Regions from separate parts of the Oleiphilus sp. HI0123 genome, predicted to be linked through region 1. Evidence: predicted binding sites of a transcription regulator. Region 1 holds the regulator's gene; the other holds the start of a gene.
The links. The regulator FliA, encoded in region 1, starts transcription of late flagellar genes. The targets are predictions, from matches to a motif close to CTAAAGTTNNNNNNNNNNCNGCCGATA.
Positions count from the first base shown of each region.

Region 1 (9,523 bases):
CCGTATTGCCAGTTTCTTGATGGTGGTTCCGGTAATCGGAACACGGTTGGTGCCAATGCGTGTCCGAATTGGCTTATCCTTTGCCTTAACGCTAATCGTTGCTCCATTGATTGACCCTGTCCCTGTGATTGACGCTCTGTCAATCGGTTCTTTTTTGATTGTGCTTCAGCAAGTTGTTATCGGTACCTTAATGGGCTTCATGTTTGTGCTACTGATGCAGTTGTTTGTGGTGGCGGGGCAAATGATTTCGATGCAAATGGGTTTGGGTTTTGCTTCGATGGTTGACCCAACGAACGGTGTTAATACACCAATCCTGTCTCAGATATTCCTGATAGGCGTAACCTTAACGTTTCTTGCAATGAATGGTCATTTAGTGATGATTGAAGTGATTGTTGAAAGCTTTAGGGCGTGGCCGATTTCAGCAAGTATTATAGGTGAAAACTCGATAGAGCCTTACTTATTGTGGGATATGTTGATGAGGATTAACTGGCTCTTTGCTTCGGCTCTGCTGGTTGCGCTGCCAGTAGTAACTTCGGTATTGATTGTTAATATCTCCTTTGGAGTTATGACAAGGGCGGCACCGCAGATGAATGTATTCTCGCTCGGTTTTCCAATCGGTATGATTTTCGGTTTTTTCATTCTTTGGGTGGGTGTCGGAAATGTTGATACGCTTTTTATTCGTTTTAGCGAGCATACATATATTTATCTGCGCGATGTGATGGGGGCTTAGAGCGCTTATGGCAGAGAACGATAGTAGTCAGGATAAAACCGAAGAACCCACCGGCCGGAAACTCGAAAAAGCGCGAGAAGAAGGTCAGGTTCCCCGATCAAAAGAGTTAAATACAACTTTTTTACTGATTGTCGGGGCGGGGGGCTTGTTAATTTTTGGTAGCGGTATCGCAGCATCTTTAACAAAGATCATGACTGCTAGTTTTTCGTTTTCTAGAGAGGCGACACAAGATACAAGCCAGATGGGAATGTATCTCGCAAGAGCCGCGGTTGAAGTTGCAGAAGGTATTTTGCCGTTTCTAATTTTGTTGTTTGTATCGGCTATTGCAGGGTCCGTTGCTTTGGGTGGTTGGCTTTTCTCAACTAAAGCTCTGGCGCCTAAGTTTAGCCGAATGGACCCAATTAAAGGCTTGGCGAAGATGTTTTCCCTCAAGTCCTTAGTGGAGCTCATAAAGGCGATTGCAAAGGTGTCATTGGTTGTCGCAGTTGCAGTTTTGATTATTCACTCGCAATTGCCAACGCTTATCGGGCTTGCCGATCAAAATGTAATTTCAGCAATGGAAACAGCTTCCAAAATACTGGGGTGGGGTTTTTTCTATTTAGCATGTACGATGATCGTGATCGCTATGATTGATGTACCTTTTCAGATATTTGATCATACAAAAAATCTGAAGATGACGAAGCAGGAAGTGAAAGACGAATTCAAGGACACGGAAGGTAAGCCAGAGGTTAAACGGAAGATTCGCCAATTGCAGATGGAAATGGCGCAGCGTCGAATGATGCAAGATGTTCCTCAGGCTGACGTGGTGATTACCAACCCAACTCACTTTTCAGTCGCGCTACGATATAAACCTGAAGAAGATGCCGCGCCAATTTTGCTTGCGAAAGGGCATGATCAAGTCGCCTTGAAGATTAGAGAAATTGCCAACGAACATGATGTCGAAATTGTTGAGGCTCCACCGCTTGCGCGTTCGGTCTACCATCATGCCGAGATTGGTCAGGAAATTCCGAGTGGTTTGTATATGGCGGTTGCACAAGTGCTGGCATACGTATTTCAGCTTAAGCAGTTTAGGCGTCGCGTTATTACAAAACCTCCGAAACCGGACTTCCCCATACCGGATGATCTTAAATATGATGGCTCTTGATTAAGGGGCTGGCATTGCCTAATTACCGTAAACTGTAGAAGTCGGCGTGAATCTTGCTGATACCTTACTGATATTTGTTTTTCGTCAAATTAGTGACGATATCAGTCTTGGTAGTGATATTTATGCAGCAAGCCGCAATGCTTCAACAATTCAAGGTTCTTACTCAGGGTAATCTCGCCATCCCGGTGCTATTGATTGCAATCCTGGGGATGATGACCCTTCCTGTTCCTCCTTTCCTGCTTGATTTGTTGTTTACCTTCAATATTGCTTTGGCGCTTGTTGTCTTGCTTGTTTGTGTCTACTCCCTGCGGCCCGTTGAGTTCGCGATATTCCCAACCGTTTTGTTAGTTGCCACGCTTTTACGTTTGGCGCTAAATGTCGCTTCAACTCGTGTTGTTCTCTTGGAGGGGCACGAAGGTGGCGATGCTGCAGGTAAGGTGATTGAGGCCTTCGGTGAGGTTGTCATTGGAGGCAATTACGCTGTCGGTTTGGTTGTCTTTGCTATTTTGATGATTATTAACTTTGTTGTTGTAACAAAGGGTGCTGGCAGGGTCTCGGAGGTTAGTGCGCGCTTTACGCTCGATGCGATGCCGGGTAAACAGATGGCGATTGATGCTGATCTTAATGCTGGCATTATCGAACAGGAAGAAGCCAAGTCACGTCGTGAAGAAATTGCAACGGAGGCTGACTTTTATGGTTCTATGGATGGTGCCAGTAAGTTTGTTCGTGGTGATGCCATTGCGGGTTTGTTGATTTTAGCGATCAATATCATAGGCGGTCTCTCTATTGGCATGGTGCAGCATGATCTAGAATTCTCTGATGCAATGGAAAAGTATTCGCTACTGACTATTGGTGATGGCTTGGTTGCACAGATTCCTTCGCTACTACTTTCTACCGCCGCAGCAATTATGGTGACACGTGTTAGTAGTATGCAGGACATGTCGTCACAAGTTCTTGATCAGATGTTTCTATCCCCAAAGGCTTTATATGTGGCCTCAGGCATTCTTATCGCAATGGGTCTGGTACCGGGCATGCCTCATTTGGCATTCTTGGGTTTGGGTGGCGGTTTAGCATTTTTTGCTTGGTATGGTCAAAACAAGAGATCGAAAGGTGAAGAGGTTGAAGCAAGCGCTCCGGGTGCTCGCAGGTCAGGTGCTCAGCCTAATATGTCTGGCGGTGCTAATGTAACGCCTGATAATCAAGGTCAAATATCGGCTGATGGACAGCCTAAAGAAGAGTACAAAGAGCTTGGCTGGGATGATGTTTTGTCGGTCGATATTATAGGCCTGGAAGTTGGTTATCGCATAATTCCTCTTGTTGATAAAAATCAGGGGGGGGCATTGCTTGGTAGGATAAAAGGGGTGCGTAAAAAGCTGTCGCAAGAGTTAGGTTTCTTAATGCCTTCAGTTCATATTCGCGACAATCTTGACCTTATGCCAAATGTTTACCGAATCACCTTGATGGGCGTAACGATTGCTGAAGCAGAAATTCACCCAGAGAGAGAGCTAGCTATTAACCCGGGTCAGGTCTTTGGGAAAATTGACGGGGTTGAGGGTAGAGACCCTGCTTTTGGGCTTGATGCAATCTGGGTTGAGAGTTCTCAAAAGGATCATGCGCAAACGCTAGGTTATACCGTTGTCGATGCGAGTACTGTGGTGGCGACACACTTGAATCAAGTGCTTCAGAAGCATGCTAGTGAGTTATTGGGGCATGAGGAGGTACAGCAATGGTTGGATCAGTTGGCGAAGGTGTCACCTAAGCTATCAGAAGAGCTGGTTCCAAATACATTAACAGTCAGTCTGTTATTAAAAGTTCTTCAGAGTCTATTGATCGAGGACGTACCTATTAGAGATATGCGTTCGATCGCTGAAGCGCTGGTTAATGTAACTCCAAAGTCAGCTGATTCCACCCTGCTAACAGAAGCATGTCGACAGGGTATGAAAAGATTGATTGTCCAAAATATTTGTGGAAATGATGATGAAATCCCCGTTATTACCTTAGAGCCCGACTTGGAACAGTTATTGCTAAAGTCTGTGCAGCAGTCACAAAAAACTGGCGCGGGTGATGATATGGGAATGATACTTGAGCCCCGAATAGTTGAAACACTTCAGCGATCGCTCGGTGAAGCAGCTCAACGCCAGGAAATGCTCGGAAAGCCTGCAATCCTTTTGGTATCAGGGCCTTTGAGACCAGTGCTTGCTAAGTTTGTAAGGTTTGGGAGTGACCCGATTAATGTCCTTTCTTACCAGGAAGTGCCAAACAATAAACAAATAACAATCGTCGCGAACGTAGGTCAATAAATTGACGTCGTGTCGGTAGAACTCGCTCCAAGGTTCAATTGAAGTGATGAGTAGTAAACATAATCAGGTGATTCCTTATGGAAGTTAGACGCTTTTTTTCAGCGACCATGCAAGAAGTTTTAAAAATGGTTCGAGAAGAACTTGGCCCCGATGCGGTTATCTTATCCAACTCAAAAGTTGACGGTGGTGTCGAAATTGTTGCTGCGCTCGACTATGAGGAAGATGTCTCACCTGAAACCATCGAAAGTCAATTGATAGAGCGTGGCGAGCCTAGCCCTTCCCAACTTGCTCGTATGCATGCAGAAAAACACCTGAAACTGCAAAAAGAGCTAGATAGTGCGCGTAGAAAGATAGAAGAGGTTAAGGCTAAGCGTAAAGAGCGGCCTGATGCTCTTGCGCAAGAGAACGATTCAGAGGCAGTGTCTGAACCAGAGGCAAGCTCTTCGGCAATGGAGCGCAAGGCTGCGTCACATGATGCTAAACAAAATGGTACTCCGTGGGGCGAATTATCGGATATGCGTGCAGAGATATTAGAGATTAAAAAACTAATGTCCGGGCAGGCTTACAAGCAAGTGCAGAATGAAAAAGAACGTGAGCAATCGGCTACGCTCAGCAAAATCGAACGTAAACTCGAATCCCTTTGTATTGCCGGGGATCTTAAAAAACGGCTAATGGCAATGGTTGATTTAGGTATGGACTACAGTCAGGCATGGTCTCGTGTTTCACAGGGTGTTTCAGCTTTAATATCGGCTCCTGAAGATGACCTGATCGAGCAGGGTGGCGTCATTGCATTGGTTGGGCCTACAGGTAGTGGTAAGACCATGACAATAGGTAAAATGGCTGCTCAGTTTGTTATTCGACATGGTGCTGATGATATAGCCTTGGTGACAACTGACAGATACCGCATAGCTGCGCACGAGCAACTAAAGGTGTTTGGCAGAATACTCAATGTGCCTGTCCATGTTGTTGATGAGCGTCATAGTCTGGATACCATACTTGATGGCTTGCGTCACAAAAAACTTGTCTTGGTTGATACTGCTGGCCTAATGCATACCGACGCGTGCTGGTCTGAGCAGCTGCAGGAATTAAAGCTGTCGGGTCATGATATTCAGTCACACCTTGTTGTATCGTCTGTAGGGCAGTATCAGGTGATGTGTTCAAATTACCATCACTACAAAATGGTAGGCTTGTCAGGCGCCATTATTACTAAGGTTGATGAAGCTGTTAGCCTGGGTGAGGTGATGAGCTTTCTTATCGATACGCGTCTCAAAGCCAGTTATTTTACTGACGGTCAGCGAGTTCCTGAGGATATTCATGTGTTTAGGCAAAAAGAAATCCTCTCGAGAGCTGAATCTTTATTGAATAGTTCGGAGCGATGGGTAACAATCAGCGCCCAAGAGCATGAAGGTGTTTTAGATCAAATATTCTCTCATTCTGCGTAAACTTAATCATATCTGCTAAACTCTTATTAGCGTTGATTAAAATATAGAGCTGAATGTAGCAAGATTATGCAGTATACACTGAAAATACGGTCAATGTTTCAGTATCACGAAGATCTCAATATGGTTGAATAAACTGAAGTGCGAAAAATAATTAGATGTATAAAAGGGGATTTTCACCAGTATGGCGAATTCTAATCCGGTTCAGGTAATCGCGGTAACTGGCGGTAAAGGTGGTGTGGGCAAAAGTAATGTGTCTATTAACCTTTCGATTATGCTCGCTGAGATGGGGCGTCGTGTTGTACTTTTAGATGCCGATTTAGGTTTGGCTAATGTTGATGTTTTGTTAGGTATCACCTCTAAAAGCAATATAGCGGATGTGATAAGTGGCGAATGTTCTCTGCGTGACGTTTTGGTTGATGGGCCCAAAGGAATAAAAGTAGTACCAGCTTCATCTGGTACGCAAAAAATGGTTTCTTTGAATCCAATGGAACATGCCGGTTTAATTAATGCCTTTAGTGAAATTTCTGAAGATCTCGATGTCCTGATTATTGATACCGCAGCAGGTATATCCGATGGTGTTGTTTCGTTTCTTAGGGCTGCGCAAGAAGTTATTGTTGTCGTATGTGATGAGCCTACATCGATTACCGATTCATATGCGCTAATTAAATTGTTAAATCGCGATTACGATATGTACCGTTTTCGTGTACTGGCGAATATGGTTAAAACGCAGGAAGAGGGGCGCCACCTCTATTCCAAGCTTGCTCACGTTACTGAGAGATTTCTCGATGTTGCTCTGCAGTATGTTGGGTCAATCCCTTTCGATGAGTCGGTGAAAAAAGCAGTGCAGCGTCAACGGGCTGTTTCTGATGTGTATCCTCGTGCAAAAGCATCGTTGGCATATAAGACGCTTGCCCAAAAAGCGGATAGCTGGCCACTGCCTTCTTCTCCAAAAGGTCATTTGGAGTTCTTTGTTGAGCGCCTGGTTCAGGCTACCTCAAACTAGAACGTGTTTAGTTCCGGTGTCATAGGCTGATGTATACAGACGCTCAAGTAAAACGTGCCGATGATTTGATTCGGTCTCATGCGCCTTTAGTCAAAAAAATTGCGCATCATTTGATATCTCGTCTACCGTCTAGCGTTCAGGTCGATGATTTAATTCAGGCTGGTATGATCGGGTTATTAGAGGCTTCCAGGAAGTATGAAGCTTCTAAAGGTGCGTCCTTTGAAACTTATGCGGGCATTAGAATTCGTGGTTCGATGATGGATGAGGTGCGCCGGGGAGACTGGGTGCCAAGGTCTGTTCATCGGAATGCAAGAAAGATAAGTGAAGCGATCAAGGCTATTGAAGATAGAGAGGGTCGTGATGCGCAGGATGGCGAGGTTGCCTCAGAGTTAGGTATGACGCTTGAGGAATACTTTGCTTGCTTGAAAGACAGCGCTAGTGGCAAGTTATTTAGCTTTGAAGAGCTAAGTGAGTCAGGTGACGTTTCTAGTGAAGAGTATTTGTCCGAGAATTACACGCCCGCGACGGATGTTCAGAATGATGCCTTTCGTCGAGCTTTGGCCAAAGAGATTGATGTTCTCCCTGAGCGTGAAAAAATGGTTTTGTCTTTATATTATGAAGAAGAGTTGAATCTTAAAGAAATTGGTTTGGTGCTCTCTGTTAGTGAGTCTCGAGTAAGTCAAATACATTCTCAAGCAGCGATGCGTTTGAAAGCTAGAATGAGTGATTGGCGTACCTGATTGCAGTTTGTCTTAGCCTGATCGAACTATTTGCTTAGACCTCTTTTCTCAAAGTTTGTCCCCCATGTAAGGGGAAAATAAAGCGAATAAAATTAATAAATTGGCTTGATTTTATATAGTTGTTAAGAAATGTGCCGATAAGTGAAACAAATATCAAAAAAAACTGGCTAGCCTAAGAACACCGACTAGACTTGTTTTTAGGTATTAAAATGTAATTTCGGGTATCGACATGAGTGGAGGTCGACTTGAATAAAGATATGAAAATTCTCGTAGTAGATGATTTTTCTACAATGAGACGAATTATTAAGAACCTATTGCGTGACCTAGGGTTTACTAATACTGATGAAGCTGACGATGGTAGTACTGCCTTACCAATGCTTCAAACAGGTAAGTATGACTTTCTGGTGACTGACTGGAATATGCCTGGGATGACTGGTATTGAGTTGCTTCAGCATGTTCGTTCTGACGATAACCTCAAAAGTCTTCCTGTGCTAATGGTAACGGCTGAGGCTAAACGAGATCAGATAGTTGCTGCCGCGCAAGCAGGTGTGAACGGTTATGTCGTTAAGCCATTTACCGCAGCTGTTTTAAAAGAGAAGATTGAGAAAATCTTCGAACGTATCGATTCCTAAGGCTGAGCGATTCATGACTGACGCAAAGCTAATAAATAGCGAACCTCTAAGCGGTTTTGAGCAGACTTTGAAGGCTCAGGCTAATGAGTTGAAGGAGCGAATTGACAAAGGAGACTTGTCGGGGGCGTTAGGTATTATTTCTGAGTTAAATGAGACTCGGGATAAAACTCTGTACCAAGAAGTCGGTCGCTTAACTCGGTCGCTACACGAGTCAATTCGGAACTTTCACATCGATGCTTCCAGTGAGACGGCTAAAGATGACCTGTCTACTATAGAGGATGCGTCCGACCGACTCGCGTATGTGGTTGATATGACCAATAAGGCTGCAAACAAGACCTTGGATCTTGTCGAAGAAACCATGCCTTATGCTTCAGGAATCAGCCAGGAAGCGAAAAAACTCAAGATGGATTGGTCTCGCTTACAGCGTAAGGAAATGAAACCTGATGAGTTTAGAACGCTGACAGCCACAATGGGAACTTTCCTTGGAAAGTTGTGTGAGGATTCAGATAAAGTAAATGATAATCTCACGCAAATACTGTTAGCGCAGTCTTTCCAAGACTTAACTGGTCAAGTGATTCAACGAGTCACCGGATTGGTTAAAGATGTTGAAGAGAATCTTGTTAATTTGGTCAGAATGGCCGGTAAGGTTGACCAGATTACAGGAACAGTCCACGAAGTAGAAAAACAAGAAACAGGCATTGAGGGTGAAGGTCCACAACTCCATGCAGAGCAACGCGAAGACGTTGTTTCTGGCCAGGATGATGTGGATGATTTGCTGTCCAGTCTAGGATTTTAAAGGGGCGTAGAAGATGGGGTTTGAAGCGGATGATGAGATACTTCAGGACTTTCTTGTAGAGTCTGGAGAGATACTCGAGCTTCTTTCAGAGCAACTGGTTGATCTAGAGCAAAATCCAGACGATAAAGATTTGCTAAACGCAATTTTTAGAGGGTTTCACACTGTAAAGGGTGGAGCAGGCTTTTTACAGTTGGATGCACTGGTCAAGTGTTGTCATATTGCAGAAAACGTGTTCGATATTCTGCGAAATGGTAAGCGAAGTCTTGATGCTGACTTAATGGATGTCGTTTTACGTGCGTTAGACTCTGTAAACGAAATGTTCAGTGAAGTCAGAGATGGCCAAGATCCAACCCCAGCTGACCCACAGCTTTTAAGTGACTTAGAACGTTTTGCGAAACCTGCTGACGCTGCGCCTGCTGCTGAACCTGCAGCTGTTGAACCAACACCGGAGCCGGTTGCTGCAGAAGCCTCTGCTGAAGAGGCTGATATTACTGATGATGAGTTTGAACAGCTCTTGGATGCATTAGATGATGATGCGGGTAAAGGGAGTGCACCAGCGGCATCCGAACAAGAATCTGACGAAATTACCGATGACGAATTCGAAAACTTGTTAGATGAGCTACACGGTTCCGGTGCTCCTGTTGGTGTCAGCGAAAGTGCTGGTGCCTCAGCTTCACCAGACAGCTCCTCGGCGGATTTATTTTTTGAAGAACCGGCTGCGGGTGGCGACACGAGC
Region 1 is NZ_LWGE01001071.1:960-10,482, reverse strand. It holds gene fliR (flagellar biosynthetic protein FliR) at 1-730, shown strand, start outside; gene flhB (flagellar biosynthesis protein FlhB) at 738-1,874, shown strand; gene flhA (flagellar biosynthesis protein FlhA) at 1,997-4,174, shown strand; gene flhF (flagellar biosynthesis protein FlhF) at 4,252-5,616, shown strand; gene A3761_RS10200 (MinD/ParA family protein) at 5,798-6,619, shown strand; gene A3761_RS10195 (RNA polymerase sigma factor FliA) at 6,649-7,359, shown strand; gene cheY (chemotaxis response regulator CheY) at 7,605-7,991, shown strand; gene A3761_RS10185 (protein phosphatase CheZ) at 8,005-8,787, shown strand; partial or broken gene A3761_RS10180 (chemotaxis protein CheA) at 8,801-9,523, shown strand, end outside.

Region 2 (5,955 bases), on a different contig from region 1:
GCCATATTAATGCGCTCAACAGCACCATCAAATAAAAGCTGAATTAATTGGTGACGGTCAACATCGACAACACTTGTCTGCGCATTAACCGACTGATACTGATGTAATGCATTCATATTATTCTCCTACGATTACCGAGGTGTAATTTCCCCAGCTACTTCTCTTATTTTTCACTTGAACTTGAACCTGAAAGCGCATCTAGCTGCGCCTTTATAAAATCCATCGTACTATTTAACTTGGAAACCGCGATATCAGCTGCGGTAAACTGCCTAGCTAAACGCGCAGTAACTGACTCTATTCTTTCATCAAGCGCAGTACGCTGCTCTGCAATCAAGGCTAGCTCTTTAGCCAGCGTATCATTCTTAGTAGTGAGCGAACCTTCAAGCGATACCATATTAGTAATCAAGTCTACTAACTGCTCGCCAACCCCCTCAATATAAGTAACCGTTCCACGGTCGCCCGTAGATGATCCGCCAACAGTAATTCTAATACCTTCAGAGTCATCACCAACAGCAGCGGTTAACACCTGCCCTGACCCTGTCGCCACAGCACCGTTGATAGTACCCTCAACATCGACGCCATCAACGCCCGCAGCAATACTCAGACCAAGCTGAGCTACTGTATTAGTATCAACAGCTGTTATCTCTACCGTAGACGCCGCACCATAAACATTTGAATTAATTACCAACTGGTTAGAGCCGTCTAGACTAACCGTTACTGACTTTCCAGCAGCACTAAGCGTTGAATCTGCATTGATTTTAGATTGAATCTCGGCAGCTAATTGAGTCTGCGTATAGCTACCTGCATCAAGCGTGATTGAACCACTTTCAGTACCATCAATACTAATGGTGAATTCATCATTATTTGCATCAATAGTTGTACTAGCACCTAAACTTACAGCGCCCGATAGCTCTCCTCTTGTCGCAGCAGTCGTTATGTTAATATCATAACTGCCCGGCTTAGTGTTGATACTTGCAGTACCAAAGCTTACTTGAGCATCGCTGGCTCGCCCTTGATCACTGAACAAAGCCGAAACATCATCTGGGTGCGAATCAAGCTGATCACTAAGAGTGTCTTCATTTAGGCTTAGCAAACCAGTTTGATAATCTGTCGTAATACCAATATCTGCCAAACTACGGACATTTGCATTTTCCAAACCACCAACCGTCGAACCCAATACGCGTCGTACCTGATTCATCATACTTCGAGTTGTCGAGTCACCAAGCAAAATGCCCGCTTCAGCCCCACCACTAGGGTCAAACTCACTATTGTCGTTCACCAAAGTCTGTAGAGCATTAAACTTCTCTACAAATTCTGAAACTTTCTCGACCACAGCAGTGTGATCATTTTGAACAGATAAAGCGGCTGGCGAACCATCATTTGTGCCACTCAGGGTCAGGGTTAAACCTGGAATAGCGTCATAAATCTCATTACTTGAGCGCGTGATCGGTACACCATTCAATTTGAATGATGCATCCGCGGCTGGTTGACTCTGTATTAAGTTAGTCGCTCCCGCGGTGTAGGCGAGTCGAGAAAGACCATTTGCATCTGTGTTACTTGCATCACCGGTGTCCGAAACAGAAATATCGATCGTTTTATCCAGACCCGTTTCATCGGCATTGAATACAAGCTTATAGCCAGTTCCCGTGTAAAGAACTGAAGCCGTCATGCCTACATCAGATTCAGAATTGATCGCTGCAGCAATACCATCAAGCGTATTATTACTATTATCGATAGTAACGTTAGTCGTTTTTCCATCAACCACTATCGTTAAAGAGCCTTCACCAATCGCTGTTGTATCGGAGTCATTAAACTCAGTAGAAGTAAGCGTTTGAGAGACTGCTAAAGCGGTAACTTCAAGCGTATGAACTGATGGAGTTGCATCATTGGAGTCTACCACTGCAGAGAATGCAGAGTTCCCAGAAGAAACCGTTTTTGATTCGAATAACTCAGGATTTGCCAGTGTACGCGAAGGTAGGCGAAGATCTGTAATAGCGGACTTTATTTGACCAAAAATTGACAGTTCAGCATTTACGTCAGCTTCTTGACTGTCCAGACGAGCCTCGACCGGAGCACGCTCCGCACTAGCGAGATTCTCTATTAACTCGCTAGTTAGAACACCCGAGCCTATTCCGACTGAAGATACACTGGCCATAACATCCACCTACTCACCTGTAATCACCAAAAGTGCTCTATATCAGATATAGCGCGAAAGCCGATATTTTCTTGCTTTCAATATTTTAGTGATTAACGAATACTAAAGGGTAAACAGCTTAACAGCGTTATTGAACCCTGCCTATAAATAGTATCGGCAGGCAACACGGGAAGTTTAACTCCCGTGTTGTAAAAGAATGTAAACCATTGCCGCTATTTTAGCCAAAAACTACACTTTAGCTTTAAATAAACTTAACGGTTCATCTTGATGCAAGTCTTGAGCCAACTTCAAAGCAACATCATCAGGAATCTGCCTAACTACTTCAGAGGTCTGCTTATCAACCACTGTTATAATCGTTTTCCCTGACTGATCATCGAGATTAAACTGCAAATTTCTTTGCACCGACTGCACATAGTCATTCAACTTTGTTACAGCCTGCTCAACCTTTTCTTGCGCTTGCTCCGCTGGCTTAAGGCTAGGCTTTTCTTCTACACCTTGCGCAACCGGCTTTGCACTCGCACCATCTTTAAAGTCAACAGAAGAACTGCGCTGTGCCTTTTGAGCAGACGATGCAGCAGCCAGCTTAACTGGCTGGCCTACACCACTCATTTTCATGTCGCTCATAATTCACCTCACATATCTTTTTTAACTGCGTAAGCCGACTTTAACTCACGCTAAAGCCGGCAACGTTCATATTACTAAGTACTTATTACTGTAGAAGCGATAGAACCTGCTGAGGTCTAGCATTCGCTTGCGACAATACTGAAATACCTGCCTGCTGAAGAACCTGAGCTCTAGATAGCGCTGCAGTTTCAGTCGCGAAGTCAGCATCTCTGATTCGAGAGTTTGCAGCTGATAGGTTTTCACTGTTTACCGCGTTGTTAGAAATTGTGTTTTCGAATCTGTTTTGAATCGCACCCAATTTCGCTTGCTCTCTTGCAACCTGGTTGATCGCGTTATCAATTGCAGTTATCGCGTCTTCAGCACCTGCTGCGGTACTGATATCGATATCCTTCAGCTGCTGACCATCTTGAGAGCCACCATATGTACCGACCTCAAAGCCTGAGTTGCTAATCGCCGTAGGATCCTGAGTACTAATTTCAATAGGACCACCAGACTCTAACTTAACCGTACCAAAAGTAGTAGCATCCGCAGCACCGAAGTTTGTACCCGAACCAACAACAATATTTCGACCATCTTCAGCCAACAACTCGTACTGGTTGTCGTCAACAATTTTAGCAGTAACACCTGTCTGAGCCGTCTTAGCGTTAATCGCATCAACCGCTAAAGACACCTGCTCAGAGGTCGTGCCAGTCGTACCAGCGGCAAAACTAATAGACACGCCATTGACCGTCGCATTACCAGCAGTATCCGCAGAAACATCAGATGAGGTCACCTGCGTGGTATTCGCAGTCGCAGTCACACCAGTTTGATCTGAAACCAAGTTAATTGCTGATGCAACTGAAATCGCACTCGCATCTTTATTTGCCGTCGACGCATTATCAAAAGAGGAGAATGTAGCACCAACCGCTGTACCATTAATTACCAAGTCACCAGCAGTAAGCGCCGTACCACCCAAGGTATCACTCACAGCAGTTGCTTTTGAACCACTATAAGAACCCACTTCTAAGCCAGCATTCTCAAGCGAAGCACCCGTATTACTAGTAATCTCAATATCACTACCATCTTTAGATACTAAAGTGTAGGAACCAACATACGTGTCAGCCGCTGCAACACCTGCCGCTGCTGCACCCGCACCCGAGATATCAATGTTACGACCGTCTGCAGCAGAAAGAGTTACACCTTGCTGCAAGTTATTTAGATCAACCGACGCAGTAACACCTGTTTGACCGCTGCTTAGGTTAATTGCGTCCGCAACACCCTGCAAATCAGTAGATAACGTGCTTGCATCGCCAGATCCACCAACATTGATCGTTACACCATTAATATCAAAGTTAGCGGCACTTGCTACGTTAGTGACTTCTGTACCCGATGCAACCGTTGCATTAACAGTCGCACTGACACCCGATTGATCAGCAACCGCATTGATGGACGCAGCAATTGCAATAGAACTCAAGTTCTGATCGGCAGTTGAAGCACCATCAGCACCCGCATCTGCTGCACCTACTGCGAAGCCGTTAATTACCAGGTCACCCGCAGCCATTGCTGGACGAGCATCGGTAGATGAAACAGAAGACAAACCTGATGTGATATCTGTACCTAGCGTTTCCTCTGACACCTCAGAGATTGAAACGTCTATTCGATCACCAACGTTTGCACCTGTTTGGAAACTAGTACCCTGGAAAGAACCATCTAAAAGGTTCTGACCGTTAAAGTTTGTTTTCTCTGCGATACTCGCAATCTCGGTTTTAAGCTGCTCAACCTCTTCTTGCAGTGAAGAACGTTCCAATGATGTATTCGTACCGTTTGCAGACTGCAATGCTAGTTCACGCATACGCTGCAAGGAGGTTGTCATACTGTTCAATGCACCTTCAGCTGTCTGTGCTAGCGATACACCATCACCTGCGTTTCGGTTTGCTACATTTAGACCACGAACCTGAGCATCTATTCGGTTTGAAATCGCCAAACCTGCCGCATCATCCTTTGCGCCATTGATACGCAAACCAGATGATAAACGCTGTAAAGCAACACTCTGTTCATTCTGAGATTTGTCTAGGTTGCGCTGAGCATTCAAAGACGCGATATTAGTATTAATTATTTGAGGCATGTCGTTTCTCCGATCAATTTTGCAAGTAAACGAACGAGATTTTGAAGTACATCATGCTTTGTAAAGCACGCTCTCGACCGCTTGTTACATCACTTAACGGCACTCCTTAGAATTACTTTAGTTTTTTTTACAAAAACAATGTAAGCAAGTGTAACGAAGTTCTTTTTTCATAAACGCTCTCACTCTCCACATTATAAATAGCGGCAAGCACTAGCCAAAAAACCGGCAATCATAGCTTCTTCCGGTATAACCCAACAAAAATAACCAACCCATAACACTTTGATATCAACACCTTACATATCATCCAGTCAAATTGGCACAGTGCATGCTTTACAAAGAGCAAGGAAAGTGATGCTCGATTATTGCATCACAAATTTTAAAAAAACTTTAATTTAGTAGCCGGTAGTTACTCATCCCGAAACTTTAGGAATGCTGTCCACCGGTATAGAAGATAAGTAGGAGCATACAATGCCTCAAATCATCAATACCAATATCGCGTCAATTAATGCACAGCGCAACCTGGACAATTCTCAATCCGCTAACCAGACGGCTTTACAGCGCCTTTCATCTGGCTTGCGTATTAACAGTGCGAAGGATGATGCCGCAGGTTTGGCAATCTCAACTCGTTTCGATTCGCAAATCCGAGGTTTGAACGTATCCATCCGAAACGCAGGTGACGGTGTATCACTTTCTCAAACAGCAGAAGGTGCGCTCGGCTCGATTACCAATAACTTGCTACGTATTCGTGACCTAGCCCTTCAATCGGCGAACGGCACGAACAGCGCAATTGACCGACAAGCTCTCGACCAAGAAGTTCAACAGCTTAAAGCTGAAGTAAAGCGCGTATCAGAACAAACAAACTTCAACGGTACTAAGTTACTTGACGGCTCTTTTTCAGGGGTAACTTTCCAGATTGGCGCCAACGAAGGCGAAAGCGTCACGGTTAGTATAGAGGGAGCTACTGTTGATCAGCTAGGTTCCGCCCAGGGGGATGGTATAACCTCCGATGCTGACAACAACTCAATGGATGCTGGCGACTTGGTTATAAATGGCATTGCCGTAGGTGCTTCAA
Region 2 is NZ_LWGE01001577.1:429-6,383, forward strand. It holds gene fliS (flagellar export chaperone FliS) at 1-116, opposite strand, end outside; gene fliD (flagellar filament capping protein FliD) at 164-2,155, opposite strand; gene A3761_RS21115 (flagellar protein FlaG) at 2,384-2,779, opposite strand; gene A3761_RS21120 (flagellin) at 2,865-4,883, opposite strand; partial or broken gene A3761_RS21125 (flagellin) at 5,352-5,955, shown strand, end outside.
Region 2: the regulator FliA is predicted to act here: its motif matches at 2,307-2,333, upstream of fliD (flagellar filament capping protein FliD).